3 regions of the Cohnella suwonensis genome follow, and region 1 is predicted to be linked to each of the others. Evidence: riboswitches for the same ligand, from Rfam matches in the RefSeq annotation. Region 1 holds a riboswitch; each other region holds the start of a gene.

Region 1 (10,058 bases):
CTTCGGCGATATCGCCCCTGAGCGTATATTTTGCGGTCGTTACTTGATGATCTCCGGTTCCGGCGCTTCCGCGCCGCGAGTGTCCACGGTCACTTTCTTCATGACCGGCGGCGTTTTCGGACGGTCGTTCGCGCCCGTAGGCACGTTCACGATCTCGTTTACGACGTCCATGCCTTCGGTTACTTTGCCGAACGCGGCGTACGCGCCGTCGAGGGTAGGAGCGGGAGCGACCATGATGAAAAATTGGGAGCCCGCGCTGTTCGGGTTCTGAGCGCGCGCCATGGAAATGACGCCCTCCGTGTGCTTCAGGTTGTTCTCGAAGCGATTCTGCGTGAATTCGCCGGCGATCGAGTAGCCCGGTCCACCCATGCCCGTGCCTTCGGGGTCGCCGCCTTGGATCATGAAGTTCGGAATGACGCGGTGGAAAATGGTGCCGTCGTAGAAGCCTTTTTTGACGAGCGAGATAAAGTTGTTGACGGTGTTCGGCGCGACTTTCGGATACAGCTCGACTTTGATCGTCTTGCCGCTGTCCATCTCGATCGTTACGATCGGGTTATCGCCGCTAGTGTCTACTCCGTTCATCGGGGAAGCCTCCTGTGTGGCGGCGGCATTGCCGCCTTCGTTGGATTTGTTGTTGCCTCCGCAACCGGTCGCGACGAGCAAAAGCGCGACGAGCGCGAGAAGCGTAAGGGTCAAGCGATAACGCGAAGTGCTCATTACAAGTCCCCCTTGTCCTCTCTATGTCCCTTCGTATCATATCATAGCGGAGAAGGCGGAATCCAGAAATGGGAAGGGGCTAGCGGGGTAATCGCTTGCGACTATGGGATGTGCGCATTTGGGCTATTGCGATATTTTCGAAAACGGAAGAGATAGAGAGCTGGAAGGAGCATTGTAAAGATCGTCGATCTTGTAAGCGGTACAATTGCGTCGCGAGGCGAAAAGCGGCGAAATAGCACATGCTGGTATTCCTTTACAACGGATGGCGGCAGGCGTAATATTCGATTCAGTTATTCGTGAGTGAATAAGATTCTCCTTATTCCATTCCGAATAACCTTCGCAAAGCTTCTCTATCGTCAGAGGACGTCGGAGGCGTGTTTGCTTGGCCAATTGGATATTGTTCCATTCGTAATCGCTGAGTTTCCGTGAATATACGGAAAACGGGGGAACCATCGATGGCGGACGACCGGTGTGAGAGCCGGGAATCCGCCGTCCGGGGTGAATCCCGGCGCCGCCGCACCAAGGATGCGGCCCGCCGGGTAGGGCGACTCTCACCGCCCGAATCCGACAGCTAACCTCGTAAGCGTAGAGCGTGCAACCGGTCTTTCTTTTCGGGATCGGCATGCCGCCATGGAGAGAGGATGATGAACTTGTGACCGTAACGGCCGCAGGGGAATCGCGATTCAAGCGGGCAAGCGCCCAGATGCGCTTAGCTTCTATCGAATCGTCCTCTGCGGTTTTTCTGTTATTCAGTATGGATTCGTTTCACGCTTATCCATTTCCGAATAACCTACGCAAAGCTACTTCGGCGTCATGGGACGCTGAAGGCGTGTTTGCTCGTATGCATACGATTCGCTGAATTCCCGGAATAACCGGGAAGCGGGGGAACCAACGGATTGCGCCGACCGCGCGTCCATGGGGTGAATCCCGGAGCCGTTCGCGGCTTCGGGTAGGGCGACTCTCACGCCCGAATCCGGCAGCTAACCTCGCAAGCGTTCCGAGAGAGGCAACTTATCGTGACGGCACGGTTATATTTCGCCATGCCCGAAGCCGCGAGAAGAGTCCCTCTTCCCGCGGCTTTTTTCGTTGCTTCCTCCGGGTACGAAGACAGGAGGAGTAGAAAGATGGGTGACCGGGATATCGTCTTGGTATCTGCCCCGAACGTAGCCGGCGAGCGATTCATGAAAATGCTGAAGCATAAACGGATCCCTTTCGCGGCCATCGTCAACAACGCGTCCGAATACGAGAGAATCATGGCGCTCGGCGCGGAGCGCGTTATCGTCGTCAATACGACGAAGGAAGACTCCTGGATGATTCCGGAGGTGCCGGTCGGCAAAGTGTATTTGTTCGAGAAAAGCCTGACCCTCTGTTGCAGGTACGCGCAGATCTGCCGCAGCTGGACGTCCAAGCCGATCTACGTCGTTACGGGGAGCCACAATCCGAGGCACGTCTACAAAGGACTGGGCGTCAACTACGTCATTCATAGTAACGCTCGGGACTACGCATTTCTCATTACCGATGACCTGATCGTCAAATCGTAAGGAGGCTATTCCATGCTTGATCTGTATATGGTGTTGCTATTGGCGGGAACCTTTGCGTTGTTCTACGGATTTTTGGCTTGGTGCAGCCGGATCGCCGACGGATCGGGGGGGGATCGCCAATGATCGTCGTATCGATTTTCACGGCAGTCGTCTTTATCTATTTAATATACGCTTTGGTAAATCCGGAGAAGTTCTAGAGGAGGAAGGGCTATGGGCCTGTTGCAAATCGTCATCGTTCTGGCGGTGCTCGCGCTGCTGGTGAAACCGGTCGGGAGTTACGTCTATCACGTATTCTCCAACGAACCTAACCGGCTGGACCGTATTTTCGGACCGTTCGAAAGACTCATCTATTGGCTGATCGGACTGAAGAACAGAAGCGGGATGACGTGGAAAAAATACGCGCTGAGCTTCCTGCTGACGAATATCGTGCTCGTGGCGGTCGGTTACCTGGTCCTGCGATTGCAAAAATACTTGCCGTTCAACCCGAGCGGCATCGACAACATGGAGCAGACGCTTTCTTTTAATACGATCATTAGCTTCATCACGAATACGAACTTGCAGCATTACAGCGGGGAGTCGGGCCTGTCCTACTTCACCCAGATGGCCGTCATTATCATGATGATGTTCACGTCGGCGGCCACGGGTTTCTCGGTGGCGATCGCGTTCGTGCGGGGCATCACGAGCAAGGGCGAGACGATCGGGAACTTCTTCGAGGATTTCGTGAAATCGCACACCCGGATTTTCTTGCCGTCGGCCGTCTTGGTGACGCTGCTGCTCGTGGCGCTTCAAGTGCCCCAGACGCTAGACCCGACGCTGACGGTAACGACGTTAAGCGGGGCCGTGCAAAATATCGCGATCGGTCCGGTCGCGGCGCTTGAATCGATCAAACATCTGGGGACGAACGGCGGAGGTTTCTTCGGCGTCAACTCGGCGCATCCGTTCGAGAACCCGAGCCCGCTGACGAACGTCGTCGAGATTTTGTCCATGTGGACGTTACCTGCCGCCCTTCCTTACGTATACGGCCGCTTCGCGAAGAACCGCAAGCAAGGCTGGGTCGTGTTCGGCGCGATGATGACGTTGTTCCTGGCGTTCCTTGCGCTCATCTACTTCTCTGAGCTGCGCGGCAATCCCGCGATCAACGCGATGGGAATCGATTCCTCGCAAGGCAGCATGGAAGGGAAGGAAGTTCGTTTCGGCATTCCGCAGTCCGCGTTGTTCACCGCAGTCACGACCGCGGCGACGACGGGGACGGTCAACAACATGCACGACACGCTCACTCCTCTCGGCGGCCTCGGCGCGCTAGGCGAGATGATGCTCAACGTCGTGTTCGGCGGCAAGGGCGTCGGGCTGATCAATATGCTGATGTACGCGATGTTGGGCGTCTTCCTATGCGGTCTAATGGTCGGCCGCACGCCGGAATTCCTCGGCCGCAAAATCGAACCGAGGGAAATGAAATTGATCGCGGTGGCGATTCTCGCCCACCCGTTCATCATCCTGGCGCCGACCGCGATCGCGTTCCTGACCGATCTGGGGCAAGGCTCCATTACGAACCCGGGCGCCCACGGCATTACGCAGGTGCTATACGAATATACGTCGTCCGCGGCCAATAACGGCTCCGGCTTCGAAGGCTTGGCCGACAACACGCCGTTCTGGAACATTACGACGGGACTCGTTATGCTGCTCGGCCGATACGTCTCGATGATCGCCATGCTGGCGGTCGCCGGATCGCTCGTCCGCAAGCAATGGGTACCGGAGACGGTCGGCACGTTCCGGACGGATAACAAGCTCTTTTACGGCATTCTGATCGGGACGGTATTGATCATCGGGGCGTTGACCTTCCTGCCGGCCATCGTGCTCGGACCGATCGCGGAACATTTGAAACTAGGCTAATGATGAGGTGAACGTGCATGAACGCCAATCGCAAATCGATGCTGACGGCCGCGATCGTGAATCGCGCGGTCAGGGATAGCTTCATTAAATTAAACCCGAAGAGCATGATGAGAAATCCGGTCATGTTCGTCGTCGAAGTCGGGACGGTCGTCGTGCTGCTGATGACGTTGCTCCCCGGGTATTTCGCGGCGAAAGACGATATCGGATTTAACCTGACTGTCTTTTTCATTCTCCTAGTCACGATCTTGTTCGCGAACTTCGCGGAGGCGCTGGCCGAAGGGCGGGGCAAAGCGCAAGCCGATTCGCTCAAGAACGCCAAGAAGGAGATTCAGGCGAGAAAACGCGTCGGCGCCCAGAGCGTCGTTATCGTGGCTTCGACCGAATTGCGCAAGGGCGACATCGTCGTCGTGGAGCAAGGCGAGATGATTCCGGGAGACGGAGAAGTCATCGAAGGCTTGGCTTCCGTCGACGAATCGGCCATTACGGGCGAATCCGCGCCGGTCATCAAGGAAGCGGGCGGAGACTTCAGCTCCGTTACCGGCGGTACCCGCGTCGTTAGCGATCGGATCGTCGTTCGCATCGCGAGCGATCCGGGGGAGTCGTTCATCGACCGGATGATCTCGCTCGTCGAAGGCGCCAAACGTCAGAAAACGCCGAACGAGCTCGCGCTCAATACGCTTCTCACGAGCTTGACGCTCATATTCCTTATCGTCGTCGTCACGCTGGGACCGATCGCGGGTTACTTGGATATCGAATTGCAAGTGCCCGTGCTGATCGCCTTATTGGTCTGCTTGATCCCGACGACGATCGGCGGGCTGTTGTCCGCGATCGGCATCGCCGGGATGGACCGGGTTACCCAATTCAACGTGCTGGCGATGTCCGGCAAAGCGGTCGAAGCGGCGGGAGACATCAATACGATGATCTTGGATAAGACCGGCACGATCACGTACGGAAACCGGATGGCGAGCGAGTTCGTTCCGGTTGGCCGGGAGAGCGTCGGGGAGCTGGCCGCTTTGGCGGCGATCGGCTCCGTGAGGGACGAGACGCCGGAAGGGCGCTCGGTAGTGGAGTTGGCGAAGAAGCTGGGGCTCGCTTATGACGAAGCGATCGCCGCGGGCGGCGAATTCATCGAATTCAAAGCGGAAACCCGCATGAGCGGCGTCGATCTGACAGACGGGCGCCAAGTGCGCAAAGGCGCCGTGGACGCCGTGAAGAAGTGGGTGGCGGCGCAAGGCGGGACGATTCCGGCCGACTTGGACGCCGGCAGCGACTCCATCGCCCGGGAAGGCGGCACGCCGCTGGCGGTCGCCGTCGATAACCGGATTTACGGGCTGATTTATTTGAAGGATACGGTAAAGCCCGGAATGCGGGAAAGATTCGATCAATTGCGCAAGATGGGCATTAAGACGATCATGTGTACCGGCGACAACCCGTTGACCGCGGCCACGATCGCCCGGGAAGCGGGCGTCGACGACTTCGTCGCGGAGAGCAAGCCGGAAGACAAGATCGCGCTCATTCGGCGCGAGCAGGCGGAAGGAAAGCTCGTCGCCATGACCGGCGACGGCACGAACGATGCGCCGGCGCTCGCCCAAGCGGATGTGGGCCTCGCGATGAACAGCGGCACGGTCGCCGCCAAGGAAGCGGCGAACATGGTGGATCTCGATTCAGACCCGTCGAAGATCATCGAAGTCGTATCCATCGGCAAGCAATTGCTGATGACCCGCGGCGCCTTGACGACGTTCAGCATCGCGAACGACATCGCCAAATATTTCGCGATTATCCCCGCCATGTTCATTCTGGCGATTCCGGAGATGAGCGTCCTTAACGTCATGGGACTGGGCTCCCCGAGGTCGGCGATCTTATCGGCTTTAATCTTTAACGCCGTTATTATTCCGCTCCTGATCCCGCTCGCGATGAAAGGCGTGGCCTACAAGGCGATGAGCGCGTCGAAGCTGCTCGGCCGCAATATCGTCATTTACGGCCTCGGCGGCGTTATCGTGCCGTTCATCGGGATCAAGCTGATCGATCTGATCGTGCATTTGTGGGTGTAAGAGCGCACGCGGGATGCAAAAACGCAGTCGGCTTTTACTATATAGGTTGAACCAAAGATTACCTGGTGTTGGAACAGCTTAACGTTATGGGATCACCCTATTGTGATTGTTATCTTCGCTTTCAAGAAAATAGAGCTTTGCTATAACGCTAATTTCTCCTCTATGGCCTGAATTAGCTCCATAATCGGGATTTAACGTTACTGCATCATCTTATTTTCCGTCAATAACCGAAATCAGCGTGAATAGCGTTATGCCGTAGCCTTATTTTGCTCCAGTTCCAAGATGGACTTCATGCACGATATGTCGGTTCTTAAGTTCAACTTATATTGAAGAAAGGGGAATTTTCCATGGACAGAACGGTTACGACGGCTCGCGGCGCTACGGGCACCTCCTATGCGGCGATTGCGGTGCGCGCCAGCATTGTATTCATTTTATTATGCGGAATCATCTATCCGCTCGTCTGCACGGGCTTGGCCCAAATGCTCATGCCGCGCAACGCGAACGGCAGCATCATCAAGGACGCATCCGGTCAAGCGGTCGGCTCCGAGCTGATCGGCCAGAAGTTCGACGATCCGAAGTTTTTCCAAGGCCGGGTGTCGAGCATCGATTACAACGCGGCGGGATCCGGCTCCAACAACTACGCGCCGTCGAATCCCGACATGCTGAAGCGCACGAACGATTCGATCGAAGCTTGGAAGAAGGACAATCCGGACGTGCCGATCTCGCAACTTCCGATCGACCTCGTGACGAACTCGGGCTCGGGTCTCGATCCGCATATTTCGCCGGAATCGGCCGAAGTGCAAATTCCGAGAATCGGCAAGCTGACCGGCGTGTCCGAAGAGAGGCTTCGGGAACTCGTCGATAAGCATACCGAAGGCCGGGATCTTGGCTTATTCGGGGAACCGCGCGTGAACGTGCTGCAGCTGAACCTCGATTTGCAAACTTTGTTGAAATGAGAGCGCGTCCCGCCTGCCTTCCCGGTAGGCTGGATATCTCGCGTAAGTGGGAGGGAGGCCGGGAATGGACGGTTTTCGTCGAAAGACGCCCGAAGAGCTTTTATATTCGATCGTCAAAATTCGGAACGGCCGGCTGAAGGTGTACATCGGGGCGGTCACGGGCTCGGGGAAAACGTATCACATGCTGCGGGAAGGCCAGGCTTTGAAGCGGCAAGGCATCGACGTCGTGGCGTGCGCGGTATCGACGATGCGCAGGCCGGAGACGGTAGAGCAACTGGAAGGGCTGGAGCGTATCCCGAGCCTTCATTGGACGAACGGGGAGGCGGAGAAGAAGGATCTGAACCTCGAGGCGCTGCTGGAGCGCAATCCCGAGGTCGTGCTGGTCGACGGGCTCGCGCACCGCAATCGTCCGGGCGCGAGGTTCCCTACCCGGCTAGAGGACATTCAATACCTGCTCGGCCGGGGAATCAGCGTCATCGCGACGGTAAACGTCTACGAGCTTGAAGGCGTGAAGGAGCTTGCCCTCAGGCTGACCGGCATCGAGGCGGAGGCCACGATCCCGGCCCATACGCTGGAGCTGGCGGACGAAGTTCGCCTGATCGACGTCAGCCCGGAGACGATTCTGAAGCGGCTGAACGAAGGCCACTTGCCGAATTTGAATTTGAAAGATCCGACGCTGCTCAAGCGGGGTAACATCGGCAAGCTACGGGAGCTCGCCTTGCGGCTCATGGCCGAGGACGTGAACGATTCGCTGGAGCGTTACCGGGAGATGATGGGTCTCATCGGGCCGTCGGGGGCCGCGGAACGGATTCTCGTCTCCGCGCAATACCATTGGAACGGCTCGATCCACATTCGCCGCGGCCAGCAGATCGCCAAGCGTCTAGGGGGAGATCTTCGGATCGTCACGTTCGCGAAGCCGAATCCGGGCAAGCTGCCGTCCAAGGAAACGGCCGCCTTTAAGAGATCCATCGAGAAGCTGGCCGAGAAGATCGGCGCCGAATTCGAAGAGCTGCCGCTGCGCCGCCGCCGGCTGCCTGGAGAACTCGTGCGCTACGCCGTGCGGCATAACGTGACTCGCATCGTGCTTGGACATTCCAAGATGAGCTTCTGGCAAGATTTCTGGAAGGGCTCGATCGCAGGCGGCATCCTGAAGAAGGCGAAGAACGTCGACGTGTTCTTCATGGCGGACCGCGCGGATTACGACGGAGAGCGCGTGCTGCCGACGAAATCCGCTTCCGCCCGAACGCGCGCGGCGAATGAAGACTATCGACGGCTGAGCGAGGAAGAAATCGAGAAGAAGATCGAACGGATCCGCCGGGGCAAGTTCAAGGTGTATATCGGCGCCGCTCCGGGCGTCGGGAAGACGTATATGATGCTGCGGGAAGGCAACGATATACGGCGCAAGAACATCGACGTTTCCATTGGACTGCTAGAGACGCACGGGCGCGCGGAGACGCTTGCGCAGGTAGAAGAACTGGAGACGCTCCCTCGCGCGAAGCATGTCTATAAAGGAGCTGCACTAGAAGAGATGGACGTGCCGGCGATTATCGCGAGAAATCCCGAAGTCGTTCTGATCGACGAGTTGGCCCATACGAACGTCCCGGGCAGCAAGAACAAGAAAAGGTACGAGGACGTGCTCGAAGTGCTCGAAGCCGGCATCTCCGTCATCTCGACGATGAACGTCCAACATCTGGAGAGCCTGAACGACGCCGTGGAGCAGATCACGGGCGTGCGCGTCAGGGAGACGGTACCGGATAGCATTCTGCGGCTGGCGGACGAGGTCGAGCTGATCGACGTCGCCCCCAAGGCGCTGCAGCAAAGAATGCGCGAAGGCAAAGTGTACGCGATGGAGAAGGTCGCGCAGGCGCTGGGCAACTTTTTCTCCATGGGCAATCTGATCGCGCTTCGGGAGCTGGCGCTCAGGGAGATCGCGGACGATGTCGACGAACGGCTCGAGGCATGGGATCGGACCGGTTCGCTGCGCGGGCCATGGCGAAGGCGGGAAAGCATCTTCGTCTGCGTGACGACGAGCCGCAACGCGGACCGGCTCATTCGCAGAGGCTTCCGGATCGCGCATCGGTTGAAGGCGGAATGGCATGCGATGTACGTTCACTGCGGCGGCAAGCTGAGCGAAGAGGAACGGAAACGAATCGAAGCGATGCGCGACCTGACGGAACGGCTCGGCGGTAAATTCGAGGTCGGGCATGCTCCTTCGCGAAGTAAGCTGGCGGAAGCGATATTGGAGAAGGCCGGGCAATGCCGCAGTACTCAGATGATCGTCGGACAATCGGCCCGAGGCTTCTGGGCGTCGTTGTTCCGCGCGTCCGTCGTGGGCGCGATTCTTCGACGCGGACGCCGCATGGACGTCCTTGTCGTGGCCGATTACGATCCGCGGATCCGGATGGACGGCGACTGACGGGTTTCCTTGAGGAGGAAAATGGGAGTACAATAAGAGGGCGAGTACGCGATCGGACCTACTACTGCTCCCCCCTTCTTCGAGGAGCCACTTCGCCGGAGGAACGCCCATGAAGCTCGTCTTCCATTATTTGAACAAATACCGAGCAGCCGCCTGGATGGCGGTTTTTCTCATGCTTGTCGAGCTCGCGGTGGAGCTCGCGCAGCCGCTGCTGATATCCCGGATCATCGACGACGGCATCGTTCCCGGAGATCGGTCCGTCGTCCTGCTCTGGAGCGGCATTCTCGTCGGCGGCTCGGTAATCGCTTTCGGCGCCGGCGTGCTTAGCTCCTTCTACGCGGCGCACGTGAGCCAGAGCGTCGGCTACGACCTGCGCGAGAGGCTGTACGGCAAAATCCAAGGGTTCGCTTACGCGGCGTTCAACCGGTTTCCGACGTCGTCGCTTATTACCCGGCTCACCAACGACGTCACGCAAGTGCAGGACACG
Region 2 (10,058 bases), on a different contig from region 1:
AGGCGGGCTTGATATTCAACGGGGAGGTAGACGGATACGACGCCCCGGTGTTCCGCGCTCCCGAGAGAAGCGGAGCCGCGCATATGGACGCGCTGCTGGAGGCGATGGCGGGCTTCAAACCGGAGACGCGGCTCGGATTATCTTTTCTATTGAAGCAGCTGCTGGGCGAAAGGCAACGGGGGAAACATTATTTGCTCGTGACGGCGTTCATCGACTCGCAAGAAAGGCAGCTCGTCCGCGAGCTGAGAGAGCAGGGCAACGGCGTCGAGCTTCTGCTGTTCGTCGAAGGAGGGATCGCATCATGAGCCCCACGACAAAGTCAATGGCACAGAGAGAGTCCCTTCCGATCGGCAAAGGCATCTTACGCGTCCTGACGGAAGGATTGTTATGGCTGCCGGTCTGGCTGATGGTCGGAAGCGCCGCGGACTCCGGTCCGACGAGGATCGGCTTGCTCGGTCTCGCGTTGACGCTCTTCTCCGCGGGGCTGTTGTTTCATGCGACGTTGCCAACGGCGTGGAGACGAGTGATCATGTTGGCCGTATTCGTTCTATTGATCGCGCTAGGCCTGGGCGCTTATCCGGATAACATCGTCCTCTTGGTCTGGGGAGGCGTCGCGCTCTGGCGGGGCCGATACGCGGCTTTCGGATATATGCAATGCGCTCTCGGCTTCGGTATCGCCGCCTCGGCGCTGTCCCTCGTCGCCGTGAACGACGACTGGAGCGGCTATAAGCTCGTCTTCATACTGCTGTCGTTCGGCTGGATGATCGCTTGGTTCGTCGCGCTGAATCGGCACCTCATGGAAGAAGCCTCGCTGCTTCAAGGCATCGCGACAGGAGCGGTCAAGCGGGCGAACCGTACGTACGTGTACGCGTTTCTGGCGGCTAGCGTGTCGGTCGTCGCGCTTACGGCGGAATTCGGCTCGCGCTTGCTGACGCCGAAGAACCCGATCAAGCCGAACGAACGGCGGATCGATCCCGAGAAGTTCATACAGCCGCCGTCCGATTCGGGCGCGGCGAACATGATCCAGCAGCTAGGCGGCGCCGGGGGGACATGGAAGGGCTGGGACGTCATCGGTTGGGGCGTCCTTGCGGGGGTCGTAATCGTAGCGGTCTGGTTCGTCCGGTTATGGTGGCGCGATCGCAAGCGGACTTGGCAATCTTGGTGGCAAGCCGTTCTGGACATGCTGCGGAGGGAACGCCGGGCGGAGGATGTATTGCCGTACGTGGAAGAGCGGAGGTCGCTCGCGAAGAAGCGGGCGCAATCGCCTAGAATCCCGACTCGAACGGCCAAAGCCGACTGGGAGCGGCTCGGCGACGCGGATAAAGTCCGGCGGCTTTACGAGGAAGCGGTGCTGGCCGGTATCGGGGACGGATTCGAATTCCGCGCGTCCGACACGCCCTCGGAGACGCTGGAGAGGATCGAAAGGCATCGGCTCGCGTTTCCGGTTTCCGGCAAGGGCAGAGCCGCGACGTATTGGGCTTGGTTCGCGGAAGCAAAGCCCCGGCTGTTGCGCTTATACGAGAAAGCGAAATATAGCGCGCACGCGATCGGGGCCGATGAAGTCGGCCGGCTGAGGGAACGAAAGCCGAAATAAGGCGCTGAACCGAATAAGAGATTCAAAAACAAAGGGCAATCCCGACAAGTCATCTTGCGATGACGACGGGATTGCCCTTTATTTGATCGCCGCCGGATTATTCCGCGGCTTCGTCAGATGCGCCCGCAGCGGCAGCATCTTCCGCATCCGAAGGTTCGGTTGCGAGCTCTTGGTAAGTATCCGTGTCCATGATCCGACGAGCGGTTACATAACGCGAAGCGTAGTATTTGTCGTAAATGCTGACGAACGAAACGCTCTTGCCCGAAGAAGGGGAATGAACCATTTTGCCGTCGCCGACATAGATGCCTACGTGCGAGATGCCTTTGCCGTTCGTGTTGAAGAACACGAGGTCTCCCGGACGCAAGTTGTCTCGGGAAACTTTCTGGCCTTGCTTCGCTTGGTCTCTCGAAGCACGGTTGAGATTGATGCCGAGCTGCTTGAAGACGTACTGCGTGAATCCGGAGCAGTCAAAGCCGCTTTTGGTCGATCCGCCGTACTTGTAGTCGATGCCGAGAAGGGGCTTGATCGTCTCATCCATCTTGGAATCGGCGAACGCGCTGCCTACTTGGAAAGCCAAAGCAAAGCATAAAGCGATAAGAATAGCGGAAAGCTTGCGCAAAACAGGTTGACTCCTTCCAATGCCTACGAGGTTAGCTGGAGGGTTCGGTAGAAGGTTCCCCTATGGCTCCTGTGAAGCGAAGCCAATTCACCCGTAAAGACTGGTTCCCCCGTTTCCCGCTTTCGCGAGAACTCGGCAGTTTTTGATTTCTTCGTCTTACATATTCGGTTTTCCTGACGAATTTCCTGCATCTACTAAATGAGAATTCACTCATCTACAGCGGAAAACTAGGAAATCGGTCCTCCTTTCGCTTAGGAAATGGCCGCCGATAATAACGTCAAACCCCGGTTACGCCCGCGAAAAGGCGCAAACCGGGGAATGTCCCTGGTGAATATTGTCGGAAGGGGGACAGGAAGCTTACGGCTCCGTTCCGGACCATACCTGATATTGGGACGCGGACGTCCATAACGTCAGGAGGGAACGGACGAAGTAGAAAGCCTGATGCAGCGCGACGGCGATAAATCCGGACCAGAGCGTGGAGACGGCCCACGCCGTGGCGGATACCGCCAAACCGATGCCGAGCAACGCTAGAGTGATGCCGATTAAAGGCAATGCCCGGCGAAGCGCCAACCCGAGCCCGTTCAGAATGCCTTCGCCGGACGCGGCGCCGAACTGCATGAACTGAAACAGCAGATGCAGCAGGAAGCCGGTGACTAGCCATGCCAGCGCATAAGGCGACAGATCTCTCAGCCAGTCGGTTATGATGGGCTCCGAGTAGAACCGGTCTTTCGCGAAGGGCACCAACCAGACGGCGGGCAACAGAAGCAAAGCGTTCTCCGCCCAGTACAGCAGCGTGACCGGTTTCCAAACCCGGCGAACCCCGAACAGCACGCGCGTGCCCGCTTCCTCCGTCGCGTGGTGGAAGGAGTAGAACACGCCGGCGTTCAGCAGCGGCGTCAGCAGCATCCGCAGCAGAAGCAGGCCTCCGAGCAGCCAAAGCGACTCGTTGACGAGGTCGGTCTTCAGCAGCCGGAATTGGGCTTCGACGAGGAATAACCGCGCCGCGTCGGAATTCGGGTGCGTTTCCGGATAGCGGGCAAGAATCGGGGTCGCGACGGAGTCGACGAACCGGTAGAGGAAGAATCCCCACAACAGCCGGTACAGGAACAGGAGAACCACTACAACCTTATGACGGACGGCCATGTCCCATCCCTTTTTTAACAATTCTCGTATCATCGTGACCTCGCCTCCTTACCACGCCATTGTTCCGAACAGGCCTTCCAGCAATTGCGTGATCCCGGTCGCTACGCGGGAACGTTTCTCTTTCGGCACCTCGGAAAGCAAATAATTGTTGTACTTCCGGTTGTCCAGGACGACTTTGTTGCCCGGGTCGATGGCGGCGTACGTCAGCGGCGACGCGGAGCGGAGCTGGAGCCGGATGTGGTTCTGGACGCCGTCCCACTGTTTGCGGAGCGACTGCCCGTCGGCGAACTGGAGCCATACCGACACCTGCTGCGCGTTCCCGCCGTACCTTCTCAGCAGCACGGTGCTTTCGAAACCTTCGTTCGTTTTTTTCGATTCGATCGATTCGACCGCGTAGTCCGCCATCTCCCCATGCTGCACGTAGGACAGGAAGAAATCGTTCCATTTCGTTTTGGTGACCGACTCCACGACCTTCTGGAAGTCTTCCGACGACGGATGCCTGAATTTGTATTTCTGAAAATACGTCCGCATGATCTTGTTCATCGTCTTGTCCCCGACTTGGCGCTCGAGGGCGGACAGCACGAGCTTGGCGCGCATGTAGACGTTCTCGGCGTATCCGTCGGAAGAGCTGAACCGCCAGGAATATTGGTTCAGAGGCTGCGGATCGGTCAGGTAGCTGGATTCCACCGCCAAGTTAGGAAGCACCCCGTAGATGCTGGACATGAGCTTATCCTCGGTATAAGAGGTGAAGCCTTCGTCGAGCCAGGCTTCCTCGAACTCGTTGGAGGCGACGAGGCCGTACCAATATTGATGCGCGATCTCGTGAACGAGCGTCCGTTCGAGATCGTAGCCGGAGCTCGCGGCCTGGGCGGAGGCGCCGGTGACGAGCGTCGGATATTCCATGCCCGCCGCGCCGTTCGCGTCCGCCGGCGGAATGACGACCGACAGCGTCGAATACGGATATTCCCCGTACCACTGGCCGAGCTTCGCGAGGGCGGACTTGGCGGCGTGCATGTAGCGGTCCTTCAAATCCTTGTGCAGCGGATCGAGATACAGCTTGATGCGAACGCCGGGAACGCCCGGGGAAGAGAAGGAGTCTTCCACGTATTCGAAGTTCGGAGATGCGGACCAGGCGAAATCGTGAACGTCGTCGGCGTAAAATTGGAGCGTCTTCCTTCCGGCGTTGACGACGGCAGGCTTCGTCTGGAAACCCGTGGCCGCGACGACGTACGTCTCGGGCACTTCGATGCGGACGCTGTAGATGCCGAAGTCCGAATAGAATTCGGAGTTGCCGTGGTACTGGTGCAGGTTCCAGCCTTCGCCGGTTTTGCCGCGGGTGCCTGCCGTCTCGTAGACGGCGACCTTCGGGAACCATTGGCCCGCCATGACGAAATCGCCGGCTTTGCCCATGCGGGCGAATACGTCGGGAAGCTTGACGGTGTAGGCCATGCGAAGGGTGACGGTTGCGCCTGGCTTAACCGGTTCCGGCAATCGGAAGGTGACGAGCGTGCGGTCGCTCTTATTGGAGTCGTCCGGCTGAACGTAGTGCAGGCGAGGAAGCAGCGTTTCGCCTAGGTCCGTCGTCAGCGAGGTCAGCGTCATGCCGCCCTCGCCGCCCGATTTCATTTTGTCTCCGCGCAATTGGCCGCCCGATTCCTTCATGAACGTGCTGCCCGGCGAGAAAGCGTTCGGATAGAGATGGAAGTTGAGCTCTCCGACGGACTTGCGGCCGGGGTTTTTCCAAGTGACGGTCTGCTCCCCGTTAAGCGTCCCAAGCCTTTCGTCGAGCTTGACGGAGATATGGTACTCCGCGACCCGGTTGCTGAGCACGGCGGCCGTCGACTTCGACTTCGCGTCGGGCACGGGGTCCGCTTTGGGCTCGGCGGCTACGGGCGCGGCCGAAGAAGGGCCCCTCTCCAACTCGGACGCCGCGGAAGCCGGCCAGGCATATTGGTCCACCCAAGCGTCGGCGAATCCGAACCGGAACGATAACACAAGTACAGCGGCGGCGGCGACGAAAAGCAGCATTCGCAGCGAACGGCGCTTAGGCATACGGATAACCCTCCCGTTGACAAGCATCTACGAGATATATATGTGGGTTGTCCGCGGAATATTTCCGATGCTTGTCAGGAAAATGGGAAAAGCTCTCCCGGAAGTCGCGGCCGAACCCGGGGCGGTGGACGGGAAGTTACGACAAATGGTTGCGCAACTTTTGTGCAAACGATAGCACAATTGTGGGTTGTGGTGGAAAAGATGATGTGGATGCCGAATAATCTCGTAAATACGGTAAAAAAAGCAATTGACAGTTCTTCTTCCGTGGAGATAACATAGGGAAAGATTAATGGCAAGCGCTTTCATTATGCCACTTGCGCAACTTGTTTGCACAGAAGGATTTCATGAGGAGGCGTTTATATTTATACGCATCAATGCGCAAACGTTTGCGCATTGATGCGGCGTAGCTCGAACACCGGAAGGGGCGGCGGAAGGCCGCAAACGCTGTTGGCAAGCAAAAAAAGGAGGCGTATGGATGAATCTCGCTTTAAGAGGCAAGCGGTTATTCATGCTGTTCATGGCGATCATGCTGGCGTTGTCGTGCGTGCAGCTGTATCCGAGAGGGGCGGTCGCCGCAACGGTCAGCGCGACGTTGGTCGGAGACTTGCAGACGGAGTTGGACAACGCCAGCGATTGGGACGAAAAGTCGGAAGTGACGAAAATGACCGATATGGGGAACGGGGAATACCGGTTTACAGGGACTTTGCCCGCGGGGACTTATCAGTACAAAGTCGCTCTGAATGGTGCTTGGACCGAAAGCTACGGCGTTGGCAGCTATACGAAGCCGGGAGCGGTCGGGGATGGCGGCAATATCGTCCTAACGCTGCCGGAAGCGGCGACCGTGGCGTTTTATTACAACGATAAGACCCATCGAATCGCGGACTCGTCGTATTATACGCCGATCGCGGACGACAAAGCGCCGCGCGTCGTCGGCAGCCTGCAGTCCGAGCTCGGAGACTCGAGTGACTGGAATCCGGGGGAGGCGGGAACCCGGCTGACCGATCCGGATTACGATAATGTGTATGCGGCGAAGAAAAGCGTGCCGCAGGGGAGTTACGCGTTCAAAATCCTGCTCGGGAGCGCGTGGGAAGGAAATCAGGCGTATCCGGAGAGCGACAAGCCCCTCGTGCTGCCGCAGGATTTAGACGTGACGTTCTCGTATAACTCGATCACGAACGCCGTCGCGGCCGATTTCGTCGTACCGGCCGATCCGAACGGCGGCGTTCCCGCCGGGTTCTTGCGTATCCATTATAACGGGGATGCCTCTAAATATTCGGCATGGCTATGGGACGACGTCGTCGCGGCATCTACCGGATGGCCGAACGGCGCGACCGCGTTTCCGAGCGGCCAGACGGACGATTACGGGGCTTTCGTGGACGTGCAGCTGAAGGCGGACGCCAAGAAGGTCGGGTTCCTTCTCGTCGACAAGTCAACGGAGGCGAAGGACGGCGACAATAAAACCGTGATGTTGACTTCGCCCGCGATGAACGAAATCTGGGTGAAAACCGGTTCGGATATCGTATATCCTTACGAGCCCGTTGATCCTCCCGATAATACGATCAGGGTCCACTATATAAGGGATGACGGCAAGCAGGGCGATTACGGCTTATGGACCTGGGGCGACGTGGCAACGGCAAGTTCCGGATGGCCGACCGGCGCTGCGGCTTTCGCGACGGACACCGTCGGCAGGCAAGGTTCGTACGTCGACGTGGCGCTCGCGCCGGGCGCGAAGAAGATCAATTTCCTCGTCGTCAACCGGACGACCGGGGACAAGGACGTCTCGGCGGACCGTTCCTTCGGGCTGCTGAGCAAATACAAGCACATCTGGCTGAAGCAGGGCGATAGCAACGTGTATATCTCTCCGTACGGAGACTTGCCGATCGGCCTCGTGTCCGCGGAGATTTCGGCGCCGACGAAGGTACTGCTCGGCTTCACGACGACGGCCGGGCTGGTCGCGGACGACTTGAAAACCGCGATCGCGGTCAAAGACAAGAACGGCGATCCGTTAACGGTCGACGCCGCGGCGATCAAGGACGGCACGACCGTCGAATTGACGGCGGCGCTCGACATGGAGAAGACGCCGTTGAGCGTCACGTACGCCGGAACGACGCTCTCCGCGAGAAAGGGCTGGCGAATGCTCGACGAGATGTACGCGTACGACGGCAACGATCTCGGCGCTACGTACGATGGCGGGGACGCGACGCTGAAGCTGTGGGCGCCGACGGCGAGCGCCGTCGTGGCGAACTTCTACGAGAAGGACGGCATTAACTCGCTCGGTCAAGCGACTCTGGCGAAGGGCGCACAAGGCGTATGGGCCGCTGAAGTTAGCGCGAGCGATCTCGGCGTCTCTGACTTGAAAGGCTATTACTATCAATACGAAGTGACGAACGACGGTGTCGTCAAGAAGGTGCTGGACCCCTACGCGAAGTCCATGGCCGAGTTCCGCGTGAACACGAAGGGCGAAGCCGGCACGGACGACGATGCCGTCGGCAAAGCCGCGATCGTCGACTTGAGCGGCACGAGCCCGAGCGGGTTCGGCTTCGCTTCGATCGACGGTTACGAGAAACGCGAGGACGCGATCATCTACGAGACTCACGTGAGGGACTTTACGTCCGATCCTTCGATCTCCGGAGACCTGACCGCGAGATGGGGCTCGTACAAGGCGTTCATCGATAAGCTGGACTATATCAAATCGCTCGGAGTCACCCATATTCAACTGCTGCCGATTATGGCTTGGTACTTCGGCGACGAGTCGAAGGCGGGCACGAGGGAGTCGGCGTACTCGGCGCAGGATAACGAATACAACTGGGGCTACGACCCTCATAACTATTTTACGCCGGACGGCGCCTACTCGGAGGACGCGACGGATCCGGAGCTGCGGATCAAGGAAACGAAAGAGCTCGTCGACGCGATTCACAAGGCGGGCATGGGCGTCGTGCTGGACGTCGTCTATACCCACATGGCGAAAAAAGAGCTGCTGAACGACATCGTGCCGGGCTATTACGCTTGGCAAGACGCGAACGGCTCGTTCGTCGGAGGATTCGGCAACAACCTAGCGACGAATCACAAGATGGCCGAGAAGCTTATGGTCGATTCGGTCAAGTATTGGTTCGACGAATACAAGATCGACGGCATGCGCTGGGACATGATGGGCGACGCGACGTCGGACGCCGTGCAGGACGCGTACGACGCGGCGGCGGCCATCAATCCGAACGCGCTGTTCATCGGCGAAGGCTGGAAGACGTTCTCCGGTAACATCGCGGATCCTTCGCTGGAAGGCCAGGGCGCGGATCAGGGGTGGATGAACCGCACGGACAGCGTCGGCGTCTTCTCCGACGAGATGCGCAACGAATTGAAGTCCGGCTACGGCTCCGAAGGACAACCGCGATTCATAACGGGCGGCGCTCGAAGCATTAGCACGATTTTCAACAGTATCAAGGCCCAGCCGTCCAACATCGCGCAGGACGATCCGGGCGACGTCGTGTCGTATATCGAAGCGCACGACAACCTGACGCTGCACGACGTCATCGCGCAGTCGATCAAGAAGGATCCTTCCGTCGCGGCGAACGAGCTGGAGATCCAGAAGCGGATCCGGCTCGGTAATCTGCTCATTCTAACGTCCCAAGGAACAGCTTTCCTGCAAGCGGGTCAAGAATACGGGCGCACGAAGCAATGGAAGGCTGCAGGCGTGCCGGAGCAGAAGTACGTGGAGCTCAAAGACGCGAACGATCAATCGTTCGGGTACTTCATCAACGATTCGTACGATTCCTCGGACGCGATCAATCATTTCGATTGGGCGAAAGCGACGGACGAGGCGGCGTATCCTGCGCAGACGGAGACGAAGGACTATACGTCCGGCCTGATGAAGCTTAGAAGATCGACGGACGCGTTCACGCTCGGGGACAAAGACTTGGTGAACGCCAACGTGACGCTCGTATCCGCGCCGGAAATCCAGGCGAACGATCTCGTCATCGCCTACAAGAATAAGGCGACGGACGGCACAGGTCAATATTACGTGTTCCTGAACGCGGACGACGAGGAACGAACGCTGACGTTGTCCGAGGATTTGACGGGCGGGACGGTCGTCGTCGATAGCGACGAAGCGGGCACGGCGGCGGTCGGAACGCCGTCCGGGTTCGCGCTGACGGCCGGATCCATCGCGCTCGATCCGCTGACGGCGGTCGTCGTTCGGGTGGATTCGGCGGCGGCGCAACTGCAGTCGTTGGAGCTGGACTCCGGCAGCTATCGCCTGACGCCGGGCGACAAGCATCAGACCAAAGCGTTCGCGAAATACGACGACGGCACCAAACGGAACGTGACCGACAAAGCGACATACGTCTCCGATCTCCCGAGCGCGGCGACCGTATCGGCAAGCGGCTTGGTGACGGGCGTGGATAAAGGCGCGGCGATGATCAGCGTTTCTTACCAAGGCAAGAGCGTCAGCGCCGCCGTTAACGTCGTGCCGAAGCGATACGTCAAGATCAACTACATTCGGCCGGACGGAAACTATACGGACTGGAACTTATGGATATGGGGCACGGGCGTGAAAAACGACCAGATCAATTTCGATCAGGTCGAGAACGGAGTAGCAACGGCGATGCTGGAGGTCGCGCAGGAAGCGGTCAGCGTCGGGGTCGTCGTTCGCAAGGG
Region 3 (10,058 bases), on a different contig from region 1:
CGTGGCCTTCCTTCCGGATGCGCGAGACGATGTCCGGATGTTTCTTCGCGCGCGTACCGACGACGAAAAACGTCGCCGTCACTTTCTTTCTTCTTAACACGTCAAGTACTTGCGGCGTGAATCGCGGATCGGGTACGTCGTCGAACGTCAGGGCGACTTTGCGCGTATCCCCGTGCGCGGATAAGACGAAGGCTCCTTCGTACTTCTTCTCCATATCCGACCATCTCATGCCGGAAGGCTTGGCGAGCGCGATATCGGGACCGTTCTCCCAGAAAACGAAAAGGGTGACGGAGCCGATCAGCGCCATCACCGCTTTTATTAGTCGCGCCATCGTCATCGTCCGTTTCCTCCCGGCTTCTCGTCTCGACTATATCGTGAACGAAAAGCGGATTTTTCATGCGCCCGACGATGAACGTTTTTCCTCTAATCCCAATTTTCTCGCCAACCAAGCCGTCGTGCTCGCCTGCACGAGTATCGTGAATACGACCGCCATGAGAACGACCGCCGACACTTTATCCGCATGGGCGATACCGCTCGCGACGATCATGCCCGACAGCGCCGCGGGAATGACTCCCGTCTCCCTGACCCAGCACATGAACAGCAGTTCTTTCCCCGTCCATCGGGTTCTGCGGTCGGGCCATGCGGACGAGAACACCGTAAGCGGCCTGGCGATGAAGACAAGCGCGGCGACGACCGCCAGCGCCGGCCAGAAATACTGTCCGAGCAACGAGAAATTCACTTGGCTGCCCAACAAAATAAAAATGAACATCCGCATCATAACGGAGGCGTTGTCCGCCACGTGCCCCATTTCCTCCAGCTTGTCGTCGATCGAGACGCCGAGCAGACGGGCATTGCCCCATACGAGACCCGCCGTGAATGTCGCCATCAGACCGCTCACGTGCAGCAATTCGCCCGCCAAGTAGGCGGCAATCGCGACGGAGAGCATCGACAGCGCCGCGTAATCGCGGAACCAGCCCCATTTGGCGTGACCGACGAGAAAAACGATCGCGGCCGATATCGCGAATCCGACCGCGAGTCCGCCGACCGCCGTCTTGACGAAGTCGAGCGATACGCCGCCGACGTTCGGCGAGCTTCCGGACACAATCGCGGCCAGCAAAGCGAACGTCAGAATGGAGCCCGTCGCGTCGTTAAAAGCCGATTCGCTCTCAACCGTTTCCCTCAGTCTCAGCTTGACCGTCACTTGGCGAAACACGGGAATGATCGTCGCCGGATCGGTCGACGAGATGACCGCTCCGATCAAGAGCGAAGTCATCCAATCCAATCCGAACGCCTCATGGGCGACGAGCCCGACGATGCCGGCAGTGACGACGACGCCGACGGTGCTGAGCAGCGTGACGGAGACGAGCACTTGCTTTAAGCCGTGCCAGCGGATGTTCCTTCCGCCGTCGAATAAGATCAGCGCGGATCCCGCCGATAGGACGAGCTGGTTCGTCAGCGACGAGCTCTCTTCGGAGATCCAGTGCAAGCCTTGCCCCAAGATCATGCCCGCCCCGATGAACAGCACGACGTCGGGAACTTTAATCCATGACGCGAGCCTTCCCGTCAGAATTCCCGCGGCGAAGACGAGCAGGAACAACAATAGCAGATGGTGGACGGTTTGCGCGACTTCGGTTTCCATTAAGCGGATTCTCCTATTGCCCGATGGACTCTTGGAATTGTTCGATCTGATCGTTCGTCCCGATGACGACCATGACGTCGTCCGTCGACAAGACGTCCTTGGCGACCGGAGCGATGATGATGCCCTTCGGCTTGTTGATCGCGACGATGCTGCAGCCGAAGCGCCCTCTCGGATTCACGTCGTCGAGCGATTTGCCCGATAGACAGCTCGGCACCTGAAGCTCGGCGATCGTATATTGCTTGGAAAGCTCGATATAATCGAGCAGATTCGGAGAGACGAGCTGATGAGCGACGCGCACGCCCATGTCTCTTTCGGGATAGATGATCCGATCGACGCCGACCCGCTCCAGCACGCGGCCGTGCAGATCGGATACCGCCTTCGCGACGACCTTCTTGACCCCGAGGTCTTTCAAGAGAATCGTCGCGAGAATGCTCGCCTGGATATCGTCGCCGATCGCGACGACGCCGCAATCGAAGTTGCGGGCGCCGACCGATCTCAACACTTCCTCCTCGGTGGCATCCGCGACGATCGCGTGCGTCAGCACGTTCGACATCTCCTGCACTTTTTCTTCGTCCCGGTCCACGCCGAGCACTTCATACCCCAGATTAATAAGCTCGCGACCGAGGCTGGAGCCGAACCGGCCAAGCCCGATAATGACGAATTGGTTCAATTTCATGACGTCAACTTCCTTATCCGATTATGATTTTGCCTTCCGCGTGACGATAAAGCTGACGTCCTTGTCTAGGTCCGAGCGCGTAAGTCAACGTGAGCGGTCCGAGCCGGCCGATGAACATCATGATAATGATGATGATTTTTCCCGCGAGCGTCAGTTGGGGCGTGATCCCGAGCGATAGCCCGACCGTGCCGAAAGCCGACGTGACCTCGAACAAAATTTTCAGAAATAGTTGATCTTCCGTCGTCGATAAGATCATCGTCGCCAGAATGACGAGGCCGAAGGCGAACATCGTGACCGTCAGCGCTTTGTACACCCTTTCTTGGGCAAGCCGGTATTTGAAAAACACGACGTCTTCCTTGCCGCGCACCATCGCAACGACCGCGCCGATCAGCGCCGTGAACGTCGTCGTCTTGATGCCACCACCCGTCGATCCCGGAGACGCGCCGATGAACATGAGGATGATCATGAAGAACTGGGTTGCTTGCCTCATCGCCCCGAGATCGATCGTGTTCACGCCGGCGGTTCTCGGGGAAACGGACTGCGTGAACGCCGCCAATATTTTCTCCCCGAAATTCAGTTGCGCCATTGTCGAATTCGTATACTCGAACACGAAGATCAGAATCGCGCCCGCCAGAATGAGAATGCCGCTCATGCTCAGGACGACTTTCGAATGAAGCGACAGCTTCCGCTTCGGATTGCGAATGTCGACGAGATCGGCAAGCACGACGAAGCCGAGACCGCCGAGAATGATGAGCAGCATCGTCACGATGTTGACGAACGGATCGCCGACGTAATCGACCAAGCTGCGGTAATCTCCCATCACATCGAAGCCGGCGTTATTGAAGAAGGACACCGCATGGAACACGCCCCGGTACAACGCCTTCCCGAACGGCATATCGAACGTGAACCGGATCGTGAACAAGACTGCCCCGGCGAGTTCGATCGACAGCGCGTAGAGAATCACCTTGCGGACGAGCCGGATAATGCCTTCTATGCTCGATTGGTTAAACGATTCTTGAAGCACCAACCGTTCCTTGAGCGAAATTCGCCTCTTCAACGCGATCGCGAACAGCGTCGCCATCGTCATGAAGCCGAGTCCGCCGATCTGGATCATCGTCAGAATGATCAATTGTCCGGCCGTCGTCCAATACGTCCCCGTATCGACGACGACGAGACCGGTCACGCACGTCGCCGAAGTCGCGGTAAACAGCGTATCGATGAATCTCGGTTGCGCGTCGCCCGTATGGGCGAACGGAAGCATCAGCAAGCCGGCACCCGTTAAAATGATCGCGGCGAACCCAATAACGAGAAGACGCGGCGGAGAAGCCATTATAGATTCGAACAACTTGCGCAGCACTGGCTTTCCCTCCATCAACCGATGATGATTTTACCTTCCGCATGGTGGAACGCGAGGAAGATATTCTCTAGTTTGCCCGAAAGCGTCGATTCTCCCGTAAATCCGATCATCTTATGCCTTCTGACCGCACAAAAAAAGCACTGGAATCCCAGTGCCCGAAAATCGCACACGATTCCTGTTCGCGCTTGGCCTACGAGGTTAGCTGTCGGGTTCGGGCACGAACAGGCTGCCCTATCCAACGGCGGTCGGCGCCGCCGCTTGGAATTCACCCCGGTCTCCGCGAATACAATAGAACTTGTACCCGTGAGCGGTTGGTTCCCCCGTTTTCCGTCGTTCGGAAATTCGGCTCTTCTTTCGTTTCATCGTCATCTATGAAACGTACCACCGAATTATATTCTTTCCATCGGAGGGGGACAACACCAATTTTAAGTCAAACCGAGGCGTTTGAACGACTATGGTAAAGCTATTCGCCCGATAGGACGCCCAGACAACGATTATCGTCCGCTTTGCTTTCATTTTCGCCGAAAATGCGAGATACTGGATGAAAATAACGGCAGCGGATTCGCGCGGCCTTGCTGTATGCGTTTACTTCGGCTTTTATTGCGTAAGGAGAGATGTCAAATGAACGGAACGCAGCTTTCGCGACTGGATCGCCGCTGGGTATGGACGGCCGCGGCCGGCCTTTTCCTCTTCTTGCTCGTCCAAGTATTCCCCAATACCGGCCAATTGTTCTCGTCGGGTACGGAAGGGGTGCTCACCCGGGCGGAGGCGGAGACCCAAGCGTTCGCCTTGGCGGAGAGCAAATTCGGTCTCGCCCCGGGAATCGCGCGGAACGCGGAAGTGACCCACCTCTCGGACGGCGACGCGGTCGGCTACCTAACGAAAAATCAGCTGAACGCCGTTTACGATAAGGAATGGTCCGATCGCGCACCGACGGACGTCTATGCCGTCTCCCTTCAATCCGCCGGTTATTCCGGCAGGCTTGTCCTGTATCTGAACATGGAAAAAGGGACTCTCGTCGGCTGGGAGCACGCGTCCGAAAGGGAGAGCGCGTCCCCCGCTTCTTCCGGCGAGAGCAATAGCGAATCCGTCGCTTCAGCGCTGCAATACGCGGCTCGTTGGGGGGTAGACCCCGCCGATTGGAATCCGGACGGTCTCGCGCGCGAAGACGGATCCGTGCGGTTCACCGCCGCGTCGAACAAATCCGCGATCGGAGAAGCGGCCGTCAGCTTGGACGTTCGCGTACCCGCCGCATACAGCCCCTTGTCTTCGGCGTTCCCGCCCTGGCAGGGCGGCTACGTCAACTACGGCGTCGACTTGCCGGCCGATTTCCTGAAGTATATGGATACCCAGCAATATTGGTCGACCCAATTGTCCGTGTTCGGGTTTCTGTTGCCCAGCATTCTATTGTTCGTGCTCGCGATCGTCTATGCCGGCACGTTCGGCGATCGCACGTCGTTCGTGAGAGGCATTTTCTTGTCTTCGGTTTTCTTCGTTCTTTACGCCGGCATCACGTTCAACATGATTCCCGGACTCCGGGCCGGCACCTGGCAAGACGGCTCGGGCGTCGGCGAACAAGCGACGATTATCGTCAGCCTGATCACCTACTTCGTGATGGCGCTCATGACGTATTTCTCCGCCGTCGGGGGAGACGGGTTGTGGAAGTCGATGGGTCTCGCGTTATGGCCGCGATGGCAAGAAGCGGATTACGGGGACAAAGTGCTGTCCAGCATGCGAACAGGCTATTTCCTCGCCTTCATCCTGCTCGGAACGCAGTCGGTCATCTTGCTCGCGCTGGAGAAAACCGTCGGCTCGTTCTCGTCTTCCGACGCGACCCAGTCGATGTACAATATGAGCCTCCCTTGGTTGTTGCCGCTGCTCGCATGGTGCGCCGGCATATCGGAAGAGTTGCAAAGCCGTTTCTTCGGCATCGCGCTGTTCCGCAAATGGTTCGTCGGGATCGCCCGCAAGCTGACCGGCCGCGAGCCTTCGGGACGGACGATTTCCGTCCTGACGTTCGTCGCGATCGTGCCTCCCGGCTTGCTCTGGGCGCTCGGACACGTCGGTTACGCGATATACCCGTTCTATACGCGCATTATCGAGCTCGTCCTTATGTCGTTCCTGTTCGGCTGGTTTATGCTCCGGTTCGGCATTATGGCCGTCATCTTCGCGCACGTCACGCTCGACGCGATCCTCATGGGCGCGCAAATGATGTTCGACGGCTTGCCGGGAGACTTCGCCGCCGGCGTCTTCAGTCTCGCGATGCCCGGACTCGTCGGGGCATTCATCTGGTGGGCGCATCGGCGGTTCTCGAAATCGGCGAAATGGCGAGAAGCCTAACAAATAAGGGAGTTCCCCAAAGTCGTTCGACTCCGGGGAACTCCCTTATTAAAATTACGGTTTCTCCGCGTTAAGCGTCTCGAGAATGCGCTGCGCGAGCGCCTCCCCGATCGATACCGCCTTGAAATCTTCGACCTTCGCTTCTTTGATCGCCTTCAGCGAGCCGAAATGGCTAAGCAGCTGCTTGCGTCGCTTCTCCCCGATGCCGGGTACCGCGTCGAGACGGGAAGCGACCATGGACTTCGCCCGCTTCTCCCGATGGAACGTGATCGCGAACCGGTGAACTTCATCCTGGATGCGTTGCAGCAAGTAAAACTCCTGGCTGTCCCGCGGCAACGGCACCGCCTCCGGCGGATCTCCCACGAGAAGTTCCGCCGTTCTGTGCTTCGCGTCCTTCGCCAGGCCGCACACCGGTACGTCCAAGCCGAGCTCGTTACGAAGCACGTCGAGCACGGAAGCGATATGTCCCTTGCCGCCGTCGACGACGATCAGGTCCGGCAGCTCCAGACCTTCCTTGAGCACCCGCTCGTAACGGCGCCTGACGACTTCCCTCATCGACTCGTAATCGTCCGGACCTTGCACCGTCTTGACGTTGTATTTCCGGTATTCCTTCTTGTCCGGTTTGCCGTTCGTGAATACGACCATCGCCGACACGGGGTTCGACCCTTGAATGTTCGAGTTGTCGAACGCTTCGATCCGGTTCGCGCTCGGAATGCCGACCCATTGCGCGAGCCCTTCGGTCGCCTTGACCGTGCGGGATTCGTCCCTTTCGATCAGGCGGAACTTCTCCGCCAGGGCGACGCGGGAATTATCGCAAGCCATCGAGACGAGCTGCCGCTTCGTGCCCCGCTGCGGCAAAGCGACTTTGATCTTCAGCCAGCGGCGCAGCGTTTCGCCGACTTCGGCCGCTTCCCCTTCTTCCGCTTGCAACACTTCCGCCTGCGCTTCGTCCGCCTCGCTCAACGCTGCCGCGGCCGCCGACATCGCCGAATACGAGGTCGGCGTCTCCGCCACGGCCTCCGCCACGTAGACCGCCGAAGCGGTGTCCGGTTTCTCCCCTGCCGCTTCCTCCTCCTCCGGAGGAGACGGCAGCAGCACCTCGCGGGGCAACGCGGGATTATCGCTGTAATATTGGGTCACGTAACTGATGAAATCGTCGTATGCGTCGCCGAAGTACGGGAACATCGACATATGCCGCTGATTCATTTTGCCGTGGCGCATGTACAGAATCTGCACGCACATCCAACCCTTGTCGACGGAGTACCCGAACACGTCCCGGTCCATCGCATCGGACATGTTGATCGTCTGTTTCTCCATGAGCGCCTCGATCGCCACGATCTGATCGCGGTATTCGCGCGCCCGCTCGAATTCGAGAGACTCGGCCGCGGCTTCCATTTTACGCTTCAGCTCGCGCTTGATTTCGCCGTGCCCGCCGTTCAGGAACCGCGAGATCTCTCCGATCATCTCGTCGTACCGGGACTGTTCGACCGGATATTCGCACGGCGCGACGCATTGCCCGAGATGGTAATACAAACAAACTTTGTCCGGCAGCGTATTGCATTTCCGCAACGGGTACAACCTATCGAGAAGCTTCTTCGTTTCCTGCGCGGCGAAGGCGTTCGGATAAGGTCCGAAATACTTCCCTTTGTCCTTCACGACCCGCCTTGTCACTTCCAGCTTCGGATGCTTCTCGCTCGTGATCTTCAAATACGGAAACGACTTGTCGTCCTTCAGAAGCACGTTGTAACGCGGAAAATGCTCCTTGATCAAGTTGCACTCCAGAATCAGGCACTCGGTATTGCTGGCGGTAACGATATATTCGAAGTCGCGGATTTCCGAGACTAGCTTTTGCGTTTTGCCGTCATGGCTTCCGTTGAAATAGGAGCGTACGCGGTTTTTGAGAACTTTCGCTTTGCCGACGTAGATGATTTTGCCTTCGTCGTTTTTCATTAAGTAGCAGCCCGGTTGATCCGGAAGCAACGCGAGCTTGTGGCGGATGGTTTCCATCGCCTGCTCCCGACCCCGTGCAATATGCCGTTCGTCCATTTCGGCCCCTCCTCCAGACGCTTGCCGGGCAGAACACCCGTTCCTCCCATTGTAGCACAGCTTCAAGGTTACCGCTCATTTCCGAGCCCCCTTTGTCGCAAACTTGTCACCGTAACCTTCCGGGAACTCTTTACAACAAAAAGAGATGTTGGGTATACTGTAGCTATCGAATGTGTCAGGAGGCTTCCCATGGAAAACGTAAAAGATCCCCGTCAGCACATTAACGAAGAGCCGCGCGACGATTTAATGGACCTGGTAATGGGCTTCGGAGGCATGTTCGGCTTCATGTTCGTCGTGTTCGCGATCGCGGTTATCGTTAAATTTAACATTTCCTAATTTCCGCCTTACTACGGGAATCGAGAAGGCCGCCGGGGAGCGATGCTCCCGGCGGCCTTTTTGCGTTCCCTTCGCCTACGTCCGCTCGAAAAAACCATCCCTCCTTCCGGAAGAATGGTTTCATATCGACTCCGACCGTCGTCAGTTCGCTTCCTGCTGCTTTGGCTTGGCGGCCCGCGCGACGATATCGTCGTAACGCTTCCTTTCTTTGCGTTCGATCTGCACGATTCTGCCGTCATGCACGACGATGTTCACTTCGCCGTACTCCAGACCGTTAACCTGCTCGGCGATGCGACTCAGCCAACGCTCATCCACTTCCACCGGTTTCGCCATCTCGATACCCTCCCGAATTGTACGATTATGGATTGATCTTACTTCTTATGTTCCCGGCTCATGCGGTTTTCCAATAGAGATTTCAATACGAGCGTGACGATCGCCAGCAGCATGAGCAAGGACGAGACGGCGAACGAAGCGCTGAATTGGTACTCGTTGTACAAAATCTCGATATGAAGGGGCAGCGTGTTCGTTTCGCCCCGAATATGGCCGGAGACGACCGATACGGCGCCGAATTCGCCCATCGCCCTCGCGTTGCAAAGAATCATGCCGTAGAGCAAGCCCCACTTGATGTTCGGCAACGTAACCTTGAAGAATACGCGCCATCCGCGGGCGCCCAGGCTAACCGCGGCTTCCTCGTCCTGCACGCCCTGCGCTTCCATGAGAGGAATAAGCTCGCGCGCCACGAACGGGAAGGTGACGAACATCGTCGCGAGAACGATGCCCGGCGTCGCGAAAATAATGTCGATGTTATGATCGTCCAACCAAGGGCCGAGGAAGCCCTGCGCGCCGAACAAGAGCACGTAGATCAAGCCGCTGACGACCGGAGATACCGCGAACGGCAAGTCGATCAGCGTGACGAGCAGGTTTTTGCCGCGAAACTTGAATTTCGCGACCGCCCACGCGACGCATACGCCGAATAACGTGTTCAGCGGCACGGCGATCGCGGCCGTGATCAGCGTCAGCTTAAGCGCCGACAACGCTTCGGGATCGGACAAGGCAGCGACGTACGCGGCCCAGCCTTTGCGAAGCGATTCCGCCATGACGGCCGCCATCGGCAGAATGACGATCAGCCCGAGGAACAGAAGGGCGATGCCGATGAGCGCGATCCGGACGCCGCGCGATTCCGTCAGATGCGGACGTTCCGGTCCGCTTTGCCCCGCGCGGGGATTCGTTACGATTCCGGCCATCGGCTTAGCCTCCCTTCACGTTTCGCAACCGGCGGTTGCTCCAGCGCTGCAGCACGTTGATAAACAGGAGCAACACGAACGAAATGAGCAGCAAGACGACGGCGATCGCGGCCGCTTGACTGTATTGGTATTGCTCCAGCTTCGTGATGATCAATAACGGCGCGATTTCGGTTTTCATCGGCATGTTGCCCGATATGAACACGACCGAGCCGTATTCCCCGATGCCGCGGGCGAACGCGAGAGCGAACCCCGTCAATAGCGGCGGAATCAATTCCGGCAAAATGATTTTGAAAAACGTTCTCCCCCGATACGAACCGAGCAGGACGGCCGCTTCCTCCATATCGGATTCCATATCCTGAAGGATCGGTTGAACCGTCCGCACGACGAACGGGATGCCGATGAAGATCAACGCGATCGTAA

Evidence for each region. Region 1 has a riboswitch for cyclic di-AMP ahead of ACFPPD_RS11205 (hypothetical protein). Riboswitches for the same ligand answer to the same signal wherever they lie in the genome.
Region 2: it holds a riboswitch for cyclic di-AMP, as region 1 does, so the genes downstream of both, ACFPPD_RS01645 (C40 family peptidase) here and ACFPPD_RS11205 (hypothetical protein) in region 1, are expected to answer to the same signal.
Region 3: it holds a riboswitch for cyclic di-AMP, as region 1 does, so the genes downstream of both, ACFPPD_RS12540 (TrkH family potassium uptake protein) here and ACFPPD_RS11205 (hypothetical protein) in region 1, are expected to answer to the same signal.

What each region holds. Positions count from the first base shown of each region.
Region 1 is NZ_JBHSMH010000030.1:54,532-64,589, forward strand. It holds gene ACFPPD_RS11200 (peptidylprolyl isomerase) at 40-717, opposite strand; cyclic di-AMP (ydaO/yuaA leader) riboswitch at 1,121-1,317, shown strand; cyclic di-AMP (ydaO/yuaA leader) riboswitch at 1,561-1,728, shown strand; gene ACFPPD_RS11205 (hypothetical protein) at 1,842-2,258, shown strand; gene ACFPPD_RS11210 (potassium-transporting ATPase subunit F) at 2,378-2,455, shown strand; gene kdpA (potassium-transporting ATPase subunit KdpA) at 2,469-4,148, shown strand; gene kdpB (potassium-transporting ATPase subunit KdpB) at 4,166-6,199, shown strand; gene kdpC (potassium-transporting ATPase subunit KdpC) at 6,547-7,155, shown strand; gene ACFPPD_RS11230 (histidine kinase) at 7,220-9,571, shown strand; gene ACFPPD_RS11235 (ABC transporter ATP-binding protein) at 9,681-10,058, shown strand, end outside.
Region 2 is NZ_JBHSMH010000004.1:100,649-110,706, reverse strand. It holds gene ACFPPD_RS01655 (DUF58 domain-containing protein) at 1-305, shown strand, start outside; gene ACFPPD_RS01650 (MFS transporter) at 302-1,594, shown strand; gene ACFPPD_RS01645 (C40 family peptidase) at 1,692-2,213, opposite strand; cyclic di-AMP (ydaO/yuaA leader) riboswitch at 2,219-2,361, opposite strand; gene ACFPPD_RS01640 (hypothetical protein) at 2,571-3,389, opposite strand; gene ACFPPD_RS01635 (M1 family metallopeptidase) at 3,405-5,408, opposite strand; gene ACFPPD_RS01630 (pullulanase) at 5,884-10,058, shown strand, end outside.
Region 3 is NZ_JBHSMH010000038.1:46,574-56,631, forward strand. It holds gene ACFPPD_RS12525 (polysaccharide deacetylase family protein) at 1-337, opposite strand, end outside; gene ACFPPD_RS12530 (cation:proton antiporter) at 395-1,639, opposite strand; gene ACFPPD_RS12535 (potassium channel family protein) at 1,653-2,315, opposite strand; gene ACFPPD_RS12540 (TrkH family potassium uptake protein) at 2,329-3,645, opposite strand; cyclic di-AMP (ydaO/yuaA leader) riboswitch at 3,846-4,030, opposite strand; gene ACFPPD_RS12545 (CPBP family intramembrane glutamic endopeptidase) at 4,294-6,012, shown strand; gene uvrC (excinuclease ABC subunit UvrC) at 6,067-8,058, opposite strand; gene ACFPPD_RS12555 (YqzM family protein) at 8,248-8,394, shown strand; gene ACFPPD_RS12560 (YezD family protein) at 8,536-8,727, opposite strand; gene cysW (sulfate ABC transporter permease subunit CysW) at 8,766-9,638, opposite strand; gene cysT (sulfate ABC transporter permease subunit CysT) at 9,643-10,058, opposite strand, start outside.